Regions from separate parts of the Cupriavidus sp. SS-3 genome, predicted to be linked through region 4. Evidence: predicted binding sites of a transcription regulator. Region 4 holds the regulator's gene; each other region holds the start of a gene.

Region 1 (5,063 bases), on a different contig from region 4:
GCGTGACCGACCCTGCGCCAGCCGGCCTGCGCGCGGGAAAACCCCGAGGAGAGAAACGCAATTCGGCCTTGCCCGCCAGTTTCATGTAGCTTACGCTGAACGATCATGTAGTGCGCACTACATGAGTGCCAAGCGGGCACGCAGCGGTGCCTCCCCGCACAAGGACGGCGCGCCGCAAGCGGCGGACAAGAACACAAAACCATAAAACCGGCCCGATAGATCACCGGACGCGCTGGCGCGGGGCTTGCATGGTTCCGCCAGACCACCGGGACACCGGGCCTGACCAAACCAAGGGTAGACAACCAGGAGTGACTATGTCGTATCAGACCAAGCAAGCAGTTGCAGGCGTGCTACCGGGCTAGTTCCAGCCTCGCCAGGCGGAAGCCATCGTCCCCGCCGGATCCCGCAGCGGCCCGCATCACGTGCCAGCCTGCGTCGCGCCGCGCGTGCTTCCGAGTTCCAGAACCAGCCTATAACGAGACAGGTAGACAAACATGTCGTCATCCATTTCATCCATGGCCACAACGACCATCCCGGAGGCCGCGCTAGGCTCGCCCCCCCAGCCCAGCGCGCGCGCAGCGTCGTCGCAACCGATCACGATCGAGCAAGGCATCCGCGCCGCCGGCGTCGGCCGCTTCCAGTATCGGCTGTTCGTCATATTCGGCCTGGTGTGGCTCGCCGACGCGATGCAGGTACTGTCGATCGGCTTCACCGCGCCGTCGATCGCGGCGACCTTCGGCATCCCGGTGCCGACCGCGCTGCAGACCGGCACCATGTTCTTCGTCGGCATGCTGATCGGCGCGTTCGTGTTCGGCCGGCTGGCCGACCGCATCGGCCGCCGCCCGGTGCTGATGATGGCGGTGGTCATCGATGCGATCTGCGGCGTGGCCTCGGCCTTCGCGCCGGACTTCCAGTGGCTGTTGCTGCTGCGTTTCCTGACCGGCATCGGCGTCGGCGGCACCCTGCCGGTCGACTACACCATGATGGCCGAATTCCTGCCGTCGGACCGGCGCGGCCGCTGGCTGGTGCTGCTGGAGTCGTTCTGGGCGGTCGGCACCATCCTGCTGGCGATCCTGGCGCTGATCGCGGTGTCGCGCGGCAATGATGCGTGGCGGCTGATCTTCCTGGTCACCGGCATCCCGGCGCTGGTTGGCGTGGTGTTCCGCTTCTTCGTGCCCGAGTCGCCGCTCTACCTCAATAAATCCGGGCGCTCGGACGAGGCCCGCGCGGTGCTGCAGCGGGTGGCCGCGGCCAACCGCGTGCCGGTGGAGATCGGCGCGCTGCAGCCGCAGAAGATGGAGCGCAAATCGGTGTTCGCGCTGTTCGCCGCCGGCTGCCGGCGCCGCACCATCTGCCTGCTGGCGGCGTGGATGCTGATCTCGATCGCCTACTACGGGGTCTTCGTCTACCTGCCGGTGAAGCTGGCGGGCCAGGGCTTCGGCTTCATGCGCGGCCAGGTATTCCTGATCGTGCTGGCGCTGGTGCAGCTGCCCGGCTTCGCGCTGGCCGCGCACGGCGTCGAGCGCTGGGGCCGCAAGCCGACCCTGATCGGCTTCCTGCTGCTGAGCGCGGCGGGCTGCATGCTGTACAGCCTGGGCCAGGCCCCTGCGCTGGTGATCGGCTCGACGCTGCTGATGAGCTTCTCGCTGCTCGGCACCTGGGGCGCGCTGTACGCCTTCACGCCCGAGGTGTATCCGACCGACCTGCGCGCCAGCGGCATGGGCACCGCGGGCGCGATGGCGCGTTTCGGCGGCCTGTTCGCCCCGTCCATCGTCGCGCCGATCATGGCCAGCCAGTTCACGCTGGCACTGGCGCTGCTGTCCTCGTTCCTGGCCGTGGCGGCGCTCGCCATCTTCCTGGTGGATATCGAGTCGAAGGACCGCGCGCTCGACTAGCCCGGGGCGCCACCGGGCCGCTGCCTGGCGCGGCGGCCCGCTTCCATTACAATCCGGCTGCAACGGCGCGGCGCGCGCGTCCCAACCGGCCTCGCGCGCCCGCTTCACTCGCCATCCCGCCGAGCCCTCGCCGCCAGCCATGAAACAAGATCCGCGCTTTCCCAACCTCTTTATCCTCGACCACCCGCTGATCCAGCACAAGCTCTCGCACATGCGCGACAAGGAAACGTCGACACGCACGTTCCGCGAGCTGCTGCGCGAGATCACTCTGCTGATGGGCTACGAGATCACCCGCAACCTGCCGCTGACCACGCGCCGCATCGAAACCCCGCTGGTCGAGCTGGACGCCCCGGTGATCGCCGGCAAGAAGCTGACCATCGTGCCGGTGCTGCGCGCGGGCGTGGGCATGAGCGATGGCCTGGTCGAGCTGATCCCGTCGGCGCGCATCGGCCATATCGGCGTGTACCGCGACGAGCAGCACCGCCCGGTGGAATACCTGGTGCGCCTGCCGGCGCTGGAAGACCGCAGCTTCATCCTGTGCGATCCGATGGTCGCCACCGGCTATTCGGCCGCGCACGCGGTGGAAGTGCTCAAGCGCCGCGGCGTCAAGGACGAGGCCATCACCTTCGTCGCGCTGGTGGCCGCCCCCGAGGGCGTGGAAGTGTTCCAGAAGGCGCATCCGGGGGTAAAGCTGTTTGTCGCCTCGCTTGACAGCCACCTGGATGCCGATGCCTATATCGTCCCCGGACTGGGCGATGCGGGCGACCGGCTGTTCGGCACCAAGAACTGACCGTGGACTGACAATGCCCGGGCGGCTGGCCGGCGCTTGACCGGCCTCAATAGCCTGCCTGATGCGGCTCCCTACACTGGCGGCAAGCCGGCGAGATCTCGCCGCGTGCCAGCGTCCACACATAAAGGGAGCCACGCATGGAAGCCTTCAAGATCCTGTTCAGTACCAGCACCGGGCTGATGAGCCTGGGCGTGATCGTCTTCATCATCGGCATGGGCTGGTTCTTCGCCCGCCTGTTCGCGCGCAAGATGCGCGAGGATGCCGATGCGGCGAAGGCGCGCGACGCGACGCAGCAGCGCTGACCGCGTGAATGACCGCCGGTGTACTCCCTCTCCCACCGGAGGGAGAGTGGAACAAGCCGGCACAACTCTCTTACTTCTTCTTCCCCAGCAAACTCCCCAGCACCCCCCGGATCAGCTCGCGCCCGACCTGCGAGCCCACCGTGCGCGCGGCCGACTTGGCCATCGATTCCAGGATCGAATCGCCGCGGCCGCTCTTGCCGGTGCCCTTGGTCAGCGTGCCGAAGATTTCGCCGGCGGTGCCGAGCCAGCCGCTGTCCTGCTCGCCCGCCGGCTGCCCGGCGGCCGTGCCGCCCGCGCCCTTGCCGCCATTCGCCACGGTAGGCACGCTGCCGCGCAGCTTTTCGTAGGCGGACTCGCGGTCGACGGTCTTCTCATAGGTGCCCGCCACCAGCGAGTTCGCGATCAGCTGCTTGCGCTCGTCCTCGGTCGCGGGGCCGATGCGGCTGCCGGGCGCCAGCACCCAGGCGCGCTCGGTCACGCAGGGCGTGCCCTTGGCGTCCAGGAACGACACCAGCGCCTCGCCCACGCCCAGTTCGCCGATGGCGGTTTCCAGGTCCAGCTTCGGATTGGCGCGCATGGTGGTGGCCGCCACCTTGACCGCCTTCTGGTCGCGCGGGGTGAAGGCGCGCAGCGCATGCTGGACGCGGTTGCCCAGCTGCCCCAGCACGGTGTCGGGGATATCGACCGGGTTCTGCGTGACGAAGTACACGCCCACGCCCTTGGAACGCACCAGGCGCACCACCTGCTCGATCTTGTCGAGCAGCGCCTTGGGCGCATCGTTGAACAGCAGGTGGGCCTCGTCGAAGAAGAACACCAGCTTGGGCTGGTCCAGGTCGCCGGCCTCGGGCAGCTTCTCGAACAGTTCGGACAGCATCCACAGCAGGAAGGTCGCGTACAGCCGCGGCGAGTTCATCAGCTTGTCGGCGGCCAGGATATTGACCACGCCCTGGCCCTTGTCGGTCTGGATAAAGTCTTCCAGGTTCAGCATGGGCTCGCCGAAAAAGACGTCGCCGCCCTGCGATTCCAGCGCGATCAGCCCGCGCTGGATCGCGCCGACCGAGGCGGCCGAGATATTGCCGTATTCGGTGGTGAACTGGCCGGCATTGTCGCCGACGTATTGCAGCATCGCGCGCAGGTCCTTGGCGTCGAGCAGCAGCAGGCCGTTGGCGTCGGCAATGCGGAACACCAGGTTCAGCACGCCCTGCTGCGTGTCATTGAGCTCGAGCATGCGCGACAGCAGCAGCGGCCCCATGTGCGAGACCGTGGCGCGCACCGGGTGCCCCTTCTCGCCGAACACATCCCATAGCGCGGTGGGGCAGGCGCCCCAGACCGGCTCGGGCAGGTTCAGGTCGGCCAACCGCTGCTTGAGCTTGGCCGAAGGCTGGCCGGGCTGTGAAATGCCGGTCAGGTCACCTTTGACATCCGCCATGAACACCGGCACCCCCAGGCGGGAGAAGCCCTGTGCCAGCGTCTGCAGCGTGACCGTCTTGCCGGTGCCGGTGGCGCCGGTGATCAGCCCGTGCCGGTTGCCCATCTGCGGCAGCAGCACCAGTTCATGTTCGGCATTCTTGGCGATGAGGATGGGGTCGGCCATGATGTTCCTGGAATCCGTGAGGGTCGGTTGGGTCTGGACGGCGCAGGCAGGCCCGCGTGATAAAATCCTGGGCTGATTATAGCCAGCCGCCAGGCATATCCGTCACCTGGCGCGCGCTGCCCGCCCGCCTTGCGGATGCCGCCGCGGCGCGCCTGGCGACCCCGCACAACATCACAGCAGATCACCGCATTCCGCTTCGGAGAGAATCATGGCCGGTCACTCGAAATGGGCCAATATCAAACACAAGAAAGCCGCCGCCGACGCCAAGCGCGGCAAGATCTGGACCCGCCTGATCAAGGAAATCACCGTGGCCGCCAAGCTCGGCGGCGGTGATCCCGACTCCAACCCGCGCCTGCGCCTGTCCATGGACAAGGCCATGGACGCCAACATGCCCAAGGACAACATCCAGCGCGCGATCCAGCGCGGCGTGGGTGGCCTGGAAGGCGTGAACTACGAGGAAATCCGCTACGAAGGCTACGGCC
Region 2 (5,063 bases), on a different contig from region 4:
CGACAGCGGCACGAAATCATCGAAGCTGGCGCTGGCGCGCTCATAGCGCAGGCCGCCCTCGGCCGACCACTGCTCGCTGAACTTGTGCTGCAGCTGGCCGAAGATGCCGCCACTGCGCGTGGTCAGCGGCGGCATGTAGGTGGCCGTGCCGATGCGGTTGAAGACCAGCCCCCCGCTGCTGTCGTAGGCGCGCGGATCGAACAGGTCCAGCGGCATGTCGCTGCGCTCCTGGTTGTAGTCGGCGCCCCACAGCAGCTTGGTGGCCTTGGCCTGGCCCAGCGGCGTGCTGATGGTCAGGCGGCCGCCGAAGACATCGCTGTTCTGGCTGATCTGGTCGATATTGCCGCCGCGCGTGGCCACCGCGCGCGCGTCGAAGGGCGGGAAACGCGTGAAGTAGTCGCGGTAGTAGAACTGGCTCGATACCGTGCTGCCGAACAGGTCCTGGTGCTGGTAGTCCAGGTTGACCACGGTATTGCGCAGCTCGTTCTGGTTCTCCAGCTGCAGGCCGCGAATCGCGCGCGCGGCGGTGGAGCCGGCCGGCGCCCGGGCCACCGACGGATCGGACGCATAGTCGGTGTCCTGCTTGGCCTGGTACCGGCTGACGCTCAGCTGCAGGCGCTGCTGGCCATCGATGCGCCAGCCCAGCTTGCCGCTCAGGTTGTAGACGTTGGAATCGAACAGATCGCCCTGGCTGGGCTCCGGCGCAATGCGGTGGCCTTCGGCATCGTAGGGGCTGCCGATGCGCTGCGCGCCCAGGTGGAAGGCATAGTCGATCGGCCCCTGGCTGCCGGAAAAATGCTGCTGCACGTTGGCGCTCAGCCCTTCCCTGCTCAGCCGCGTCAGCGGCGTGCCCAGCGTCACCGTGGTATCCGCGCTCGGCGGCCCGCCGGCCTGGCGGGTGGTGATCGAGATGATGCCGCCGCTGGCGCCCGCCCCGTAGAGCGCGCTGCTGCCGCGCAGCACCTCGATGCGCTCGATATTGCTGGGATCGATGGTGGCCAGGTTGCGCGCCGAGTCGCGGTTGGTATTCAGCGGGATGCCGTCGACCAGCACCAGCGCGCTGCGCCCGCGCAGGGTCTGGCCGAAATCCGTCACCGTGCGGCTGGAATCGGCCATGCCCGGAATGACCTTGCTCAGCATGGTGGCAAGGTTGGTCGAACCCGTGCGCAGCTCGTCCAGCTCCTCGCGCTCGATCACCGTGACCTGCCGCATCGGGTTGACCAGGTCGCTCTTGATACGGTCGACCCGCACCTCCACGGCATTCAGGCTGCCCCCGTCCACCGAGGCCCCCGGGGCCTGCGCCTGGGCGACGGCAAGCATCGGCATCGTCCCCGCGATGGCACAAATCAGCACGGACAAAGGGCGGGGACGGAAAGCGGAACGGGCAGAGAAGGCCGGAAGGGGTTGCATGGTGGCAGCAGGCGCGCGCGCAGCGTCCTGATGATTTGTAACAAAACCGGGAATGATAATGATTCGCGATTGTGTTAGCAAGCATGTCTTCCACGCAAACGGCGCGGCGCTCGCAGCCTGTACCGCGAACGCGCCTGGCGCGGATTGCCGTGATAGAGTCCCTTTTCATCCGCTGTCGCCCCAGCCTGATGTCGCCACTCGTTGCACATGGACCAGACCATCCGGCCGGCCACCCACCACGCCTGGAAGGCACCGCCGCACGCACAGCATGACCGCCCAGATCCCGCCACTCGTTCCGTCGCAGACGGCTCTGGTCGTGATGCACTACCAGACCGACATCCTGGCCCTCTTCCCCGGCGTCGCCCCTACCCTGCTTGCCAATACGCGCAAGCTATGCGACGCCGCGCGGGCCGCGGGCGTCAGCGTCTATTTCGCCAGGATCCACTTCAGCCCGGGCTATCCGGAAGTCAGCCCGTTGAACCGGAATGGACAAGGCATCAAGCGGCTGGGCCTGTTCGTCGACGACCAGGTCTCGCCCGAGCTTGGCCGGCAGGACAGCGAGCCGCTGATCACCGCGCATCGCGCCAGCGTGTTCTTTGGCACCGACCTGCAGGTACGGCTGTCCGCGCAGGGGATCGATACCCTGATCATGGTGGGCATTGCGTCGACCGGCGTGGTGCTGTCATCGGTGGCGTATGCGAGTGACGCGGACTTCCGCCTGTTCACGGTCAAGGATTGCTGCTATGACCCTGACGAGGTCGTGCACGATCATCTTTTTGCCACGGCCTTCGATTCGCGCACGACCGTGCTGTCGCTGGCCGACGCCCTGGCCCTGCTTGCCTGAGCGTCACCCGATGCCAGGCGGCCCGGCGCGACGCGGCCTCACAAGCGACTGAGGAAACCCTATGTTCGACCACGTCAAATTCGGTGTCAGCGACTATGCCGCCAGCAAGGCGTTCTTCCTCGAGGCCCTGGCACCGCTCGGCGTAGCGGTCGCGTCCGAGGGGCCGCCGACGTATGGGGTCGAGCTCAGCGCCGGCGGCAAGGCTTCGCTGTGCCTGTTCCAGAGCGGGGAAAAGCCTGCGCCCCTGCACCTGGCGTTTACTGCCGCGACCCGGCAGCAGGTCGACGCCTTCTACCGCGCCGCGCTCTCCGCCGGCGCCAGGGACAACGGTGCGCCGGGTCTGCGACCGCACTACCACGCGGACTACTATGCGGCGTTCGTGATTGGTCCTGACGGGCACAATATCGAAGTGGTTTGCCACGCGCCTGGCGCGTAAGCCCCGTCACGACGCCCCCTTCCCCGATGGCAACGGGGCCGCCATCGCGCCGGATGGGTATGCCCGGCACCGGCACGAGGGGTAGCCGGCGTGCCGCATCGCATGCTCGCGCCGAGCCAATGTCGTGCTGTCAGCACCGCGCTCCCGGTTTACCTCAAAGAGGCGCCAGCCCTGCCGCTTCGAATTGACGCAGGTCAAACGCGTATCCACGCCGGCATCTACCCTGAATGCGACGCCTCGCAATGCGATCCCGCACATCGATTTCAGGAGACCCATCATGTACAAGCGCATCCTGCTCGCCGTCGACGGCAGCCGCTCCTCGGACCTGGCGCTAAGCCAGGCCATCATCATCGCCAAGGCGACCGGCGCCGAGGTCAAGGCCCTGTTCGTGGCGGACGACACCGATGTCTTCTTCGAGGCCAGCTATTTCAATCCGAAGGAGCTGGTCGACAGCATCATCGCGCATGGCCGCAAGGCGCTGGATGCGGCCTCGGTCCGGCTCAGCGAGGCAGGCGTGCCGAACCTGGTGCAACTGGATGAAAAGCCGGTGGCGCCGGGCAAGATCTCGTCGACCATTGTTGCCGACGCCGATGCGTGGAATGCCGACCTGATCGTGCTCGGCACGCATGGGCGCCGCGGCGTCAGGCGCCTGTTGATGGGCAGCGTGTCGGAAGGCGTGCTCGCCAAAACGAGCAAGCCCGTGCTGCTGGTCCGCAGCGAAATCGAAGGATAACCCTTGCGCCGCCCTGCCCCATGTCCAGCCAAAGCATGCGAGCGATGGTCTTCGAGGGCGCCGGCCTGCCGTTGCGCCTTCGTCAGTTGCCGGTGCCGGAACCCGGCCCCGGCCAGGTCCGCATCGCCGTGACCGCCTGCGGCGTGTGCCGGACCGACCTGCATATCGTCGATGGCGAACTGCGCCATCCCAAGCCGGCACTCGTCCCGGGGCATGAAATCGTCGGACGGGTGGATGCCTGCGGCGCCGGCGTCAGTGCCTTGAGCGCGGGTGAACGCGTCGGCGTGCCATGGCTGGGACATGCGTGCGGCGCGTGCCGCTATTGCCTGCGGCATCGCGAGAACCTGTGCAGCGCGCCGCTTTTCACCGGCTATACCCGCGATGGCGGCTATGCCGAGTATGCGGTGGCCGACAGCGACTTCTGCTTCCGCATCCCGCCCGCCTACGATGACGAGCACGCCGCGCCGCTGCTTTGCGCGGGCCTGATCGGCTATCGCACACTGCGCATGGCTGGCGCAGCCGGCCAGGCACGCCGCATCGGCATCTACGGCTTCGGCGCCGCGGCCCACCTGGTGACGCAGATCGCCGTGGCGCAAGGCCGCGAAGTCTACGCCTTCACCCGCGCGGGCGATACCGCCGCCCAGCAACTCGCCTTTCAGACGGGCGCATGCTGGGCCGGCTCGAGCGACCTGCAGGCGCCCGTGCCGCTGGACGCGGCGCTGATTTTCGCTCCGGTGGGCGCGCTGATTCCCAAGGCGCTGCGCGACGTGGACAAGGGTGGCGTCGTGGTCTGCGGCGGGATTCACATGAGCGATATCCCGAGCATGCCTTACGAATGGCTCTGGGAAGAAAGGCGCCTGTATTCCGTGGCCAACCTGACGCGCGCCGATGGCCACGCGCTAATGGACATTGCCGCCCGGACTCCGCTGCATACGCATACCACCGCCTATCCGCTCGAGCAAGCCAACCAGGCACTGGCCGCGCTGCGCGAGGGCCGCCTGGCCGGCGCCGCCGTGCTGAATATCCGTCAATAGATCGTCGCCAGAACCCACCGATGAGCCGATACCAGACTCGTTTTCTGACGCGCGCGCATGCCGGCGCGGAACTGGCCTCGGCGTTGCACGCCTATCGCGCAACCGGCGCGCTGGTGCTGGCGATTCCGCGTGGCGGCGTGCCGGTCGGACGGGTCGTGGCCGACGCCCTGGGCGCGGACTTCGACCTGGTGATGGCGCGCAGGATCGATGCAGGGGTGGCGCTGGACGACACCGGCAGGACCTGGCATACGAACGGCGCGCAGACGGGCAGTAGCGCCGGCAGCCTGCGCGACCCCCACTTCGACCAGCTGTGCCGGCAGCGCGCGGTGTATAGGCCGGTTCGCAAGCCGATGGACCCGGGCGGCCGCGTGGTGATCGTGGTGGACGATGGCCTGGTGAGCGGCGCGACCATGCACGCCGCGCTCGCCAGCCTGCGCAAGCGCCGCCCCGCCCGCCTGGTCTGCGCGCTGCCGATCGCCACCCGGGCCGGACTGGACCAAGTGCGTGCGCTGGCTGACGAGATCGTCTGCCTGGACACGCCGGACCGCATTGAAAACCTGGCGCACTTCTATCATGAGTTCCAGCTGGTCAGCGATGACCGGGTCC
Region 3 (5,063 bases), on a different contig from region 4:
ATGGACGACGGCACCCCCGCTCCTGCGCGCACGGCGTGAGCGTAGGTTGGAAAGCGAATCTGATCGCGTAAAGCGGGAATCCGGATGGGATTGGCGCGCCCGGCTGGGATCGAACCAGCAACCCCTGCCTTCGGAGGGCAGTACTCTATCCATTGAGCTACGGGCGCACAGGACGGTTTTGCAACCGGTTTTGCGGGTACAGCGGCTGCGGCGGGCGAATGCCGCCGCTGGAAAGTCGCATAGGATACCGCTTTTGCCCGGCGCCGTCCATGCGGGGCCGATACTGGCGCCGGGGAACGTCTCGCAACCGCCGCTTTTTGGCACTGGCAGGGGGGCTTTGGCGCTATAATCGCCAGCTATTTGCGTCAAATCGTGCCCGTCGCGCCGTCGGCGCAACGAGTCGACCGGGGTCAAATCCGGGCGGCTGGTTGTCGGCGACAATCGGGCCCCGGTCCGGGAGACAGGCCGAGGTACGCAAATGGCAACAGACCCAAGTCAGGCAAGGGCCGCAGGGGAGCGCGGGCGGTCCGGATGGGGCCGGATAGTGGTCAGCGAAGGGCCACACCAGGGCCAGAAAAAGCAAGCCGAGCGTAAGCGGCCAGAAGGTTTCCTGCAAAACTGAGAGTTCTGTATGAGCGACGTCCACAACGAACACCCCGAGCACGAGTCTCCCATCAAAACCCCGAAGCAGTTGATCGCAGTCGTGATCGCGGCGTTCCTGGTGCCGATCATCGTGATCATCCTGCTGGTCAACTTCGTCGGACACGGCTCGACCGAAAGCGCCGGTGCGAGCACCGCCGCCGAAGCCGTCAACGATCGCATCAAGCCGGTCGCCTCGCTCGAAATCAAGGATCCCAACGCGCCGCGCGTGTTCAAGACCGGCGAACAGGTCTACAAGGAAATCTGCGCCGCCTGCCACGCCACCGGCGCGGCGGGTGCGCCCAAGCACGGTACCGCCGGCGACTGGACCGCGCGCATCGGCCAGGGCTTCGACGGCCTGATGAAGTCGGTGCTCAACGGCAAGGGCGCGATGCCACCGCGCGCCGGCAGCACGCCTGACGACTACACCGATTACGAACTGGCCCGCGCCGTGGTCTACCTGGCCGACGCCGGCGGCGCCAAGTTCCCCGAGCCGCCGGCCCCGGCCGCTGCCGCGCCTGCAACGGCCGCAGCCCCTGAAGCGGCCGCCCCGGCTGCCGCTGCAGCGCCGGCCCCCGCTGCGGCTCCGGCAGCCGCTGCCGCACCCGCACCTGCCGCCGCCGCTGCCGCGCCGGCAGCTGCCTCGGCCGAAGTGGGCAAGAAGGTCTACGAGCAGGTCTGTGCCGCCTGCCATGCCGCCGGCGTGGCCGGTGCGCCCAAGTTCGGCGACAAGGCCGCCTGGGCCCCGCGCCTGAAGGAAGGCATGGATGCGGTTCACAACTTTGCGCTCAAGGGCAAGGGCGTGATGCCGCCCAAGGGCGGCTATGCCGGCCCGGATGCCGATGTGATCGCCGCGTCGGACTACATGGCCAACGCCGCCAAGTAAGCCGGCGCCGACGCCAACAAAAAACCCGCGCCTTTGCGCGGGTTTTTTTTCGTCCGGCCCGGGGCCGCTCTTGCGCGCTACACCACGCGCGAGTAACGCGGCACGATACGGATCGGCTGGGTGCCGTCGTTGGCGGCGCGCGCGCCGCTGTCGACCGGCCGGGCGGCGTCGTCGCGCAGGTAGCGGTCGAACACCATCGCCACGCGGCGCACCAGCAGCCGGCCCAGCGGCGTCACGGTGATGCGGCCGGGCTCGCGGCACACCAGTCCGTCGGTGGCCAGGCGCTCCAGCTCGGCCAGTTCCGCGGCAAAGGCCTCGTTGAAATCGATGCCATGGCGCGCCTCGATGGCAGGGAGATCGAGCACGCCATTGCACATCAGATCGCCAATCAGCTCGCGCCGCAGGTGGTCATCGGCCGTCATCGCCACGCCCCTGGCCAGCGGCAGGCGGCCCTGGTCCAGCGCCCCGTAGTAGTCGTCGAGCGTCCGCGCGTTCTGCACGTAGCGCCCCGCGATCGCGCCGATCGCCGAGATGCCGAGCCCGACCTGGTCATAGCCGGCGTGCGTCGAATAGCCCTGGAAGTTGCGCTGCAGCCGGCCCTCGCGCTGGGCCACGGCGAGGTCGTCGTCGGGCAGCGCGAAGTGGTCCATGCCGATATAGACATAACCCTCGGCGGTCAGCCGCTCGATGGTCGAGACCAGGATGTCGAGCTTCTCGCCGGCTTGTGGCAACGCCTGTTCGTCGATGCGGCGCTGCGGCTTGAACACGTGCGGCAGGTGGGCGTAGCTGTAGACCGAAAGCCGGTCCGGGCGCAGCGCCAGCACCTGGTCGATGGTGCGGCCGAAGCGCGCCGCGGTCTGGTGCGGCAGCCCGTAGATCAGGTCCAGGCTGACCGAGCGGAAGCCCAGCGCGCGCGCGGCATCGACCACGGCGCGGGTCTCCTCGAACGGCTGGATGCGGTGGATGGCCTGCTGCACCTCGGGGTCGAAATCCTGCACGCCCAGGCTGACGCGGTTGAAGCCCAGCTCGGCCAGCAGCGCCATGCGGTCATGGTCGACACGGCGCGGATCGATCTCGATCGAGTGCTCGCCGTCGGCCGCCAGCGCGAAATGCGTGTTCAGCAGCGCCATCACGCGACGCATTTCTTCCGGGTTCAGGAAGGTCGGCGTGCCGCCGCCCCAATGCGACTGGATCACCTGCCGGCGCTCGCCCAGCCGCCCGGCCACCAGCGCCATCTCGCGGCCCAGGTAGCTGACGTAGCGCGCGCTGCGGCCGTGGTCGCGCGTGATGATCTTGTTGCAGCCGCAGTAGTAGCAGATGTTCTCGCAGAACGGGATATGCAGGTACAGCGACAGCGGCGCCGGCGCATCGGCGCGGCAGGCGGCCAGCGCGTCGTGGTACAGCGACGGGTCGGGGCCGTTGTGGAAGCGGTCGGCGGTCGGGTACGAGGTATAGCGCGGGCCGTTGCCGTCGATGCGCCCGGCCAGCGCGCGGAAGTCGGAGAGCGCGCGGCGGTCGAGCGCGGGGAAAGTCATGGCTGACGGGTTCATGGGGGCGCGGGGGAATGGGTATGCGACACGTCATCGTAGGACCGGCCCGGCGCCCGCAGCTTGACCGCCGTCAAGTGCGGGCCTGAGCCGAGCGGCGCCGCTGCCGCTGGGCTGCACGCGTACGTCACATTGGCGTCATGGGTGCCGGGTACGCTGCGCGCCACCGCGCCCACGCGCGATCCGCCAGGTTCCAGCCATGTCACGTTCCCGCCGCTCCCCCACGCCCGTGCCGTACCCACCGCTGCGCGACCACCCGCCGGCAGACGCCGGCCGGCGCCGGCTGCTTGCCGCGACCGGCATGGCGCTGGCCCTGCCCGCGTTCTCCGCCCGGACACAGGCGCCGCGCACGGTGGTGGTGGGGCACCTGGTCGACCGCAACGGCGCCCAGTCCGACCTGGCGCGCGACTACCTGGCCGGGGCCAAGGTAATGTTCGACGCCGTCAACGCCGCCGGCGGTCCTGTACGGATCCAGCACGTGGTGCGCGATGCGGACCCGGATCCGCGCCGCGCGCTGGCGCAGGCGGTGTCGCTGGCCGACACGGAACATGCGGGGCTGCTGTTCGGTCCCGGCGACCGGCTGCTGCCCGCGCTCGCGTCATCGACCGAACTGGCGCGCCGCGGCATGCAGATCATTGCGCCGCTGTCGGGGCTGGCGTTGGCCGCCGACAATGTCTGGTTCACGCGGGCCGACTACCAGGCGGAACTGGACGCGGCCGCGCAACAGTTGCGCGGCTACGGGCTGACGCACATCGCGCTGGCCGTGGCGCCGGATTTCGCGGTGTCGTCGCTGGCCCGGCTGGAGGCGCAGACCGGCACCCGCGCGGTGCTGCTGGAAGGCAGCGGCGACGCCGCGGCACGGCGCATTGCGGCAACACGCCCGGGCGCGGTGATCGTCGCCGGCGACACGCTGGCCTATGCCGAACTAGGCCGGGCGCTGGCGGCGCAGGGGTGGTACGGCTTCCTGGTGGGGCTGTCCGCGGTCAGCGCCAATGCCGCGCGCGAGATCCTGGGCCGCGGCTACGCCGGCGGGATGGTGCTGACCCAGGTCGCGCCGGGGCCGCAGCAGGCCACGTTGCGGGTGGTAAAGGAGCACGTGGCGCGCATGAAGCAGTACCTGGACGAGCCGCCGTCGCCGGCGACGCTGGCCGGCTATATCGGTGCCGCCTGGCTCGCACGTTCGCTGCAGGGTGTGCGCTCCGGCGGCACGGCGGAGTTGCGGCGGGCGCTGCAGGGGCGCGTCGATGTCGGCGACTTCACGCTGGACTTCACGCGCGGGCAGCGCGGCTCGCAGTACGTCACGCTGGCGGTGTCGGGCGCGCGGTAGAAGCTGCGCGGGCGCCGTGACCGCTCAGCCGGCGACCGCCTTGCCCCCATTGCCCAGCAGCGCCTTGAGCGCGCCGAGCCGGTCCTTGGGGCTCATCGCCGGGGTGTCGTCCTTGGGCGCCGGCGCTTCTTCCAGCTTCATCTCGCCGATAAAGCGCGACGGCTGGCACGAATAGGTCTCGCGCGCACGCTTGCGCTTCTTGCACCAGCTGATCTGCAGGCTGCGCTGCGCGCGCGTGATGCCGACATACATCAGCCGGCGCTCTTCCTCGATCTTCTCGTCGGTCATGTCGTCGTCTTCGCGGCAGTGGGGCAGGATGCCCTCTTCCACGCCGACCAGGAACACATGCGGATATTCCAGCCCCTTGGAGGCGTGCAGCGTCGACAGCCGCACCGCGTCGGGATCTTCCTCGCGCCCTTCGAGCATGCTCATCAGCGCCACGGTCTGCGTCAGCTCAAGCAGGTTCTTGCCTTCGCTGCCGAAGCCGTCGGCGTTGTCGTAGCCAGTGGCTTCCTCGCCCTCGACCGCTTCCGGCTTGGTGCCCTTGCGCTTGAGCCATTCGAGGAACTCCAGCGTGTTGGTCCAGCGCGACTGCGCCTGCCGCTCGTCGAAGCTGTCGTACAGGTAAGCCTCGTAGTGGATGCCGGCCATCAGGTCGTCGAGC
Region 4 (5,063 bases):
GAGTTGCCGGGGCTTCCGGCAGGAGATCGTCCGCATGCCGTCATGGATCGGCCAGCGAACCTCTTGCGTCGCTCGTCCGCACAAACGGACATCGCGGTCGGCGAACTGAACGCCTCGGACGCAAGAAAATACGGGTATCGGGAGCAAGGCCGGCATCTACCACGCCGCAGCGCCAACCGGACTTTTGAACCAGATCTTTTGAACCGGATGGACCGCGGGGACTGGCGCTCATCGAAAGCCTTCCGCTTCCCGCGTCCCGAGCGCACCTTCGGATAGGAAGACCGCCAGGCGCTGATCGCCGCTGCTTACCGCAGCCTGTCTGACTCCGCGCGATACCGCAATGCTGGCGATTGTATGGCATTCCCGGCTCCGCCTGCAACCATCATCCTGCTTGCGCGGGGTGCCGGCGCCGCAGGATGCCGCATGGGGCATCAAAACACCAGGCAAAAGCCCTGTTCCGCCAGCGAATGTGGCAGCAGCACCGCTCGCGCAATGCCAAGCCCGCCGAACGCCATCACGGCAAGGCCCGCGCCCAGGCGCACGCCCGGTCGCCGCGACCACAGTCTCAGATAGCCGGACAGCCCGGACAGCACCAGCAGGTTCGGCAGCGTGCCAAGCCCGAACACGCCCATCACCAGCGCGCCCGAGCCGGCATTGCCCGCCAGCAGCGCCAGCGTCAGCGCACCGTAGACCATGCCGCACGGCACCAGCCCCCAGGCCAGGCCCACGCCATAACGCCGGGCCAGCCCGCCGCGCGCCCGCACGAAGGCCGGCAACGCGCCGGCGACGCCGCCGAGCCGCCCGGCCACCGCAGCGCCGGCACGCGCCGCCAGCCGCTCCAGCCAGTTCACGGTAAAGGTACTGCCGCGCAGCAGGCGCCAGCCCGACCACAGCAGCATCAGGCTGCCGGCGCCGAACAGCCAGCGCTGCACTGGCAGGTAGTCCTGCTTCCAGGCGGTGGCGCCCGCGGCGCCCAGCGCCGCCCCGAGCAGCATATAGGTGGTAATCCTGCCAAAGTGCATCAACAGTAACTCGCCGAGCCATGCAGTGCGGCTGCGCACCAGGCTGACCGGCGCTGCCTTGCCGCGCCGCTGCTCCACGGCCAGCGCCACGCCGCCGCACATGGCGGCGCAGTGCACGCCGCCCAGCAGAGCGAGCAGGAAAACGCTGATCAATACTCCAAATGTCAATTCTGTCTCCCTGCCGGATCACATCGCACGGTAAAATGCCCATATCGTGCCCCGCTGCCATTTCTAGCAGGTTCCAATTGCTCACTTCCATCCCCATTACCGAGATGTCGCCCCGCTGCTCCACCTGTGCGATGGGACAGCTGTGCCTCCCGGTTGGCATGTCGCAGCAAGACCTTGCCAAGATCGACACGCTGGTGCAGGAACGCATCCGCGTGCACAAGGGGGAAACCCTTTACCGCATGGGTGACCCGCTCACCGCGGTCTACGCCATCCGCTTCGGTACGCTCAAGACGCATGTCACCACCGAAGACGGACGCTCGCAGATTACCGGGTTCCACCTGCCCGGTGAAATCGTCGGCCTCGACGGCCTGGGCGAGATGCAGCATGCATCCGATGCGACCGCACTCGAAGATACCGAGGTATGCGTGGTCCGCATGAACGATCTGCAGACGCTGTCCGCCGACCTGCCTTCGCTGCAACAGCAGTTCCTGCGCCTGATGGGCAAGGAAATCACGCACGACCAGCTGATGCTGGTCACGCTCGGCTCGATGCGCGCCGAGGAACGCCTCGCCGCCTTCCTGATCAACCTGTCGGAACGGCTGTCGGCGCGCGGTTATTCGGCGTCCGAGTTCGTGATGCGCATGAGCCGCGAAGAGATCGGCAGCTACCTCGGGCTGAAACTCGAGACCGTGAGTCGCCTGTTCTCGCGCTTTGCCGAGGCCGGGCTGATCCAGATCCGCCAACGGCATGTCAAGCTGATCGACATCGACGGCATCAAGCAACTCTACAGCCGTAGCTGCTGAGCCACCGCGGCGTTGCCGCGCCGCCTGCGGCGCCGGCAACGCGATAGTCCTTCCCTATTCCAGTTCGTCCGTATCCGCCAGCCGCGTCGGCATGGTGCACAGCGTCAGCCCGCTGGACAACGCGCAGAACACCCACGCCAGCAGGAAGCCGACGGTATAGACCGACTCGCGCGACGATTCGATCGGATGGCCGAAGAATTTGAGGTCGCCCGGATCGACGACGGAAAAAACCGTCGCCGTCGCCAGACCCGCCATCAGGAAGCCCGGCCACAGCACCCACATCAGCCAGCGCAACCTCATGGCTGCCTCGCTGCCGCGGACTTGGGCGCCACCGCTTCCACCTTCTCGACCACCAGGCCATGCCGCGCCGCGCCCTGCACCGGCAGGTCGGGGTGTGCCGACGCCAGCCAGATCGTCACGCCGCACGCCACCATGGCCACCAGCGGACCGGCCATCAGCAGCCATGGCCACGGTTCCTTCCACCACGGATTGCCTTGCTGACTCATCTTGCCCCCTTCGTCCTGGCGACTACGTGTGAGTCGCCTAGCTTCACAAATCGCGCGGCACGATAAAACTGGTGGATTGCCGAATTTCAGCATGCCCCTGCTCCGTGCCTTCGCTCGTTACTGTTACGTTGATCTTGTGCGTGCCTTGCCTGGCGGCCTCTATCGGCACGCGGATGCGGATCGGCAGCAGCCGGTTGGAGGTTGGCGCCAGCGATTCGGCCTGCTTGTCGTATTCGACCGTCAGGTCCTTCAGTTCATCGCTGTCGGCACGCACGCGGATCTGCATCGGCGCCTCGGTGGTGTTGATCAGTTGCAGCCGATAGACGTTCTCGATCCAGCGCCCTTCCACCTCCCGGCCCAGCGCACCGCGATCGCGGATGATGTCGACCTTCAGCGGCGTGCGCAGCATGATCGACGCCATGAACCCCGCCAGCAGCGCCACCCAGATCACCGAGTAGATGATGACGCGCGGACGCAGCAGGCGCTTGCGCGATGCCGCAGCGGACAGGCCCTTGCGCATTGCGTTTTCCGAGGTGTACCGGATCAGCCCGCGCGGGTAGTCCATCTTGTCCATGACCTGGTTGCAGGCGTCGATGCAGGCGCCGCAGCCGATGCACTCGTACTGCAGGCCATCGCGGATGTCGATGCCGGTCGGGCACACCTGCACGCAGATGCTGCAGTTGACGCAATCGCCAAGCCCGGCCTGGTGATGGTCGGTCTTGCGCGAGCGGCTGCCGCGCGGCTCGCCGCGGCCGACGTCATAGGTCACGACAAAGGTGTCGCGGTCCACCATCACGCTCTGGAAACGCGCGTAGGGGCACATGTACTTGCATACTTGCTCGCGCATGAAGCCTGCGTTGCCCCACGTGGCGAACGCGTAGAACAGCATCCAGAATGCCTGCCAGGGGCCCAGCGTCAGCGCCAGTACCTCGCCGCCCAGTTCGCGGATCGGCGCAAAGTAGCCGATGAACGTGAAACCGGTCCACAGTGCGATCAGCACCCACAGGAAATGCTTGGTTGCCTTGATGCGGAATTTGCGCAGGCTCCACGGATCCCCGTCGAGGCGGATGCGGGCGATGCGGTCGCCTTCGACCCGCCGCTCGATCCACATGAAGATCTCGGTGTAGACCGTTTGCGGACACGCGTAGCCGCAGAACAGCCGTCCCGAGATCGCCGTGAACAGGAACAGCGCCAGCGCGGAGATGACCAGCAGCACCGCCAGGTAGATCACGTCCTGCGGCCACAGCACCAGCCCGAAGATATAGAACTTGCGCTCGCCAAGGTCAAACAGCACGGCCTGGCGTCCGTTCCACTGGAGCCAGGGCGTGCCGTAGTAGATCAGCTGGGTCAGGATCACCAGCCAGACCCGCCAGCTGGAGAACGCGCCCTTCACCGAACGCGGATAGATTTTGCGGCGGACCTCGTAAAGGGTTTCTTCCGAGGTCTCGCCCGGCGCAGCGGCCGACCGTTGCAGGTCGGCCGCCCGGGCCACTTCTTCGGTCCCGGGCGCATTCATGGGCGAGTTCTCCCGCGAGCCTCGAGCGCTCGCTCACATGAGTCGTCGATCATTGCCCGGCTCCGCCTCCCGTATTGGACAACCCCCACACATAGGCCGTCAGCATGCGGATGCGTTCGGGCGTCAGGATTTCCTCGTGTGCCGGCATATGGTTGTTGTGGCCCTTCAGGATGGCCTCGACGATGCTGGCTTCCGAGCTGCCATAGAGCCAGACATTGTCCGACAGGTTCGGCGCACCGAGGGCCTGGTTGCCCTTGCCGCCGGCGCCGTGGCAGGCCACGCAGGTGGTCTTGAACGCGCCCTCGCCGCGCGACACGCGGATCGGATCCGACGACAGCCCGGACAGCGAACGCACATACTGCGCCACGTCGCCCGCCTGCTTGGCATCGATGACAGCGCCAAACGGCGGCATCACGCCATTGCGGCCCTTGGCGATGGTCTGGCTGATGGTCTCGGGCTCGCCGCCGTACAGCCAGTCGTTGTCGGTCAGGTTGGGGAAGCCCCGGCTGCCGCGCGCATCGGAGCCATGGCACTGCGCGCAGTAGTTCAGGAACAGGCGCTGGCCGATCTCGCGTGCCTGCGGGTCCGCCGCCACCTGCTTGACGTCCATCTTCAGGTACTTGCCGTAGATCTCGTTCTGCATGCGTTCCTGCGCCGCGCGGTGCGCGGCCAGTTCGCCCTGCGTGGAGAACTTCAGCACGCCGGCGTACGAGCCCAGGCCCGGATACAGCACAAGGTAGGCCAGGCCGAAAATGCAGGCCAGCAGGAACATCCACATCCACCAGCGCGGCAGCGGGTTGTTCAGTTCACGCAGGTCGCCATCCCAGACATGGCCGGTATCTTCCGTGCCGCCTGGGGTCTTGGTGATCTTGCGTTGGGAGAACAGCAGCCATACGCACCAGACGATGCCGATGAGCGCGATGGCGGCAATGTAGTAACTCCAGAAATCGGAAATGAAATCGCTCATGGCTAGGTGTTCCGGCTCGATGTTGTCGTAGTTTCGTCAGGCAGCGCGAACGGCAGCATGGCGGATTCGCGGTTGGCGGCC

The links. The regulator FNR, encoded in region 4, switches genes on or off when oxygen is low (the NO sensors DNR and NnrR bind a similar motif). The targets are predictions, from matches to a motif close to TTGATNNNNATCAA.
Region 1: a site for FNR is predicted at 2,722-2,735, ahead of U9J39_RS14795 (DUF3149 domain-containing protein). Genes of this name have one in related genera too.
Region 2: a site for FNR is predicted at 2,875-2,888, ahead of U9J39_RS11815 (universal stress protein). Genes of this name have one in related genera too.
Region 3: a site for FNR is predicted at 3,136-3,149, ahead of hemN (oxygen-independent coproporphyrinogen III oxidase). Genes of this name have one in related genera too.

Annotation. Positions count from the first base shown of each region.
Region 1 covers NZ_JAYLVT010000008.1:195,291-200,353, reverse strand. The annotation lists gene U9J39_RS14805 (MFS transporter) at 495-1,895, shown strand; gene upp (uracil phosphoribosyltransferase) at 2,035-2,685, shown strand; gene U9J39_RS14795 (DUF3149 domain-containing protein) at 2,823-2,987, shown strand; gene U9J39_RS14790 (helicase HerA-like C-terminal domain-containing protein) at 3,058-4,581, opposite strand; gene U9J39_RS14785 (YebC/PmpR family DNA-binding transcriptional regulator) at 4,790-5,063, shown strand, end outside.
Region 2 covers NZ_JAYLVT010000006.1:136,995-142,057, reverse strand. The annotation lists gene U9J39_RS11830 (TonB-dependent receptor) at 1-1,410, opposite strand, end outside; gene U9J39_RS11825 (isochorismatase family cysteine hydrolase) at 1,679-2,254, shown strand; gene U9J39_RS11820 (VOC family protein) at 2,316-2,690, shown strand; gene U9J39_RS11815 (universal stress protein) at 2,968-3,423, shown strand; gene U9J39_RS11810 (zinc-dependent alcohol dehydrogenase family protein) at 3,459-4,457, shown strand; gene U9J39_RS11805 (phosphoribosyltransferase) at 4,478-5,063, shown strand, end outside.
Region 3 covers NZ_JAYLVT010000016.1:57,726-62,788, reverse strand. The annotation lists gene U9J39_RS21705 (diguanylate cyclase) at 1-39, shown strand, start outside; tRNA gene U9J39_RS21700 (tRNA-Arg) at 92-167, opposite strand; gene U9J39_RS21695 (c-type cytochrome) at 632-1,525, shown strand; gene hemN (oxygen-independent coproporphyrinogen III oxidase) at 1,603-3,060, opposite strand; gene U9J39_RS21685 (ABC transporter substrate-binding protein) at 3,272-4,399, shown strand; gene U9J39_RS21680 (UvrD-helicase domain-containing protein) at 4,424-5,063, opposite strand, start outside.
Region 4 covers NZ_JAYLVT010000004.1:299,986-305,048, forward strand. The annotation lists gene U9J39_RS09195 (sulfite exporter TauE/SafE family protein) at 432-1,190, opposite strand; gene fnr (fumarate/nitrate reduction transcriptional regulator Fnr) at 1,268-1,993, shown strand; gene U9J39_RS09205 (hypothetical protein) at 2,048-2,293, opposite strand; gene U9J39_RS09210 (FixH family protein) at 2,290-2,499, opposite strand; gene ccoG (cytochrome c oxidase accessory protein CcoG) at 2,543-4,015, opposite strand; gene ccoP (cytochrome-c oxidase, cbb3-type subunit III) at 4,065-4,982, opposite strand; gene U9J39_RS09225 (cbb3-type cytochrome oxidase subunit 3) at 4,985-5,063, opposite strand, start outside.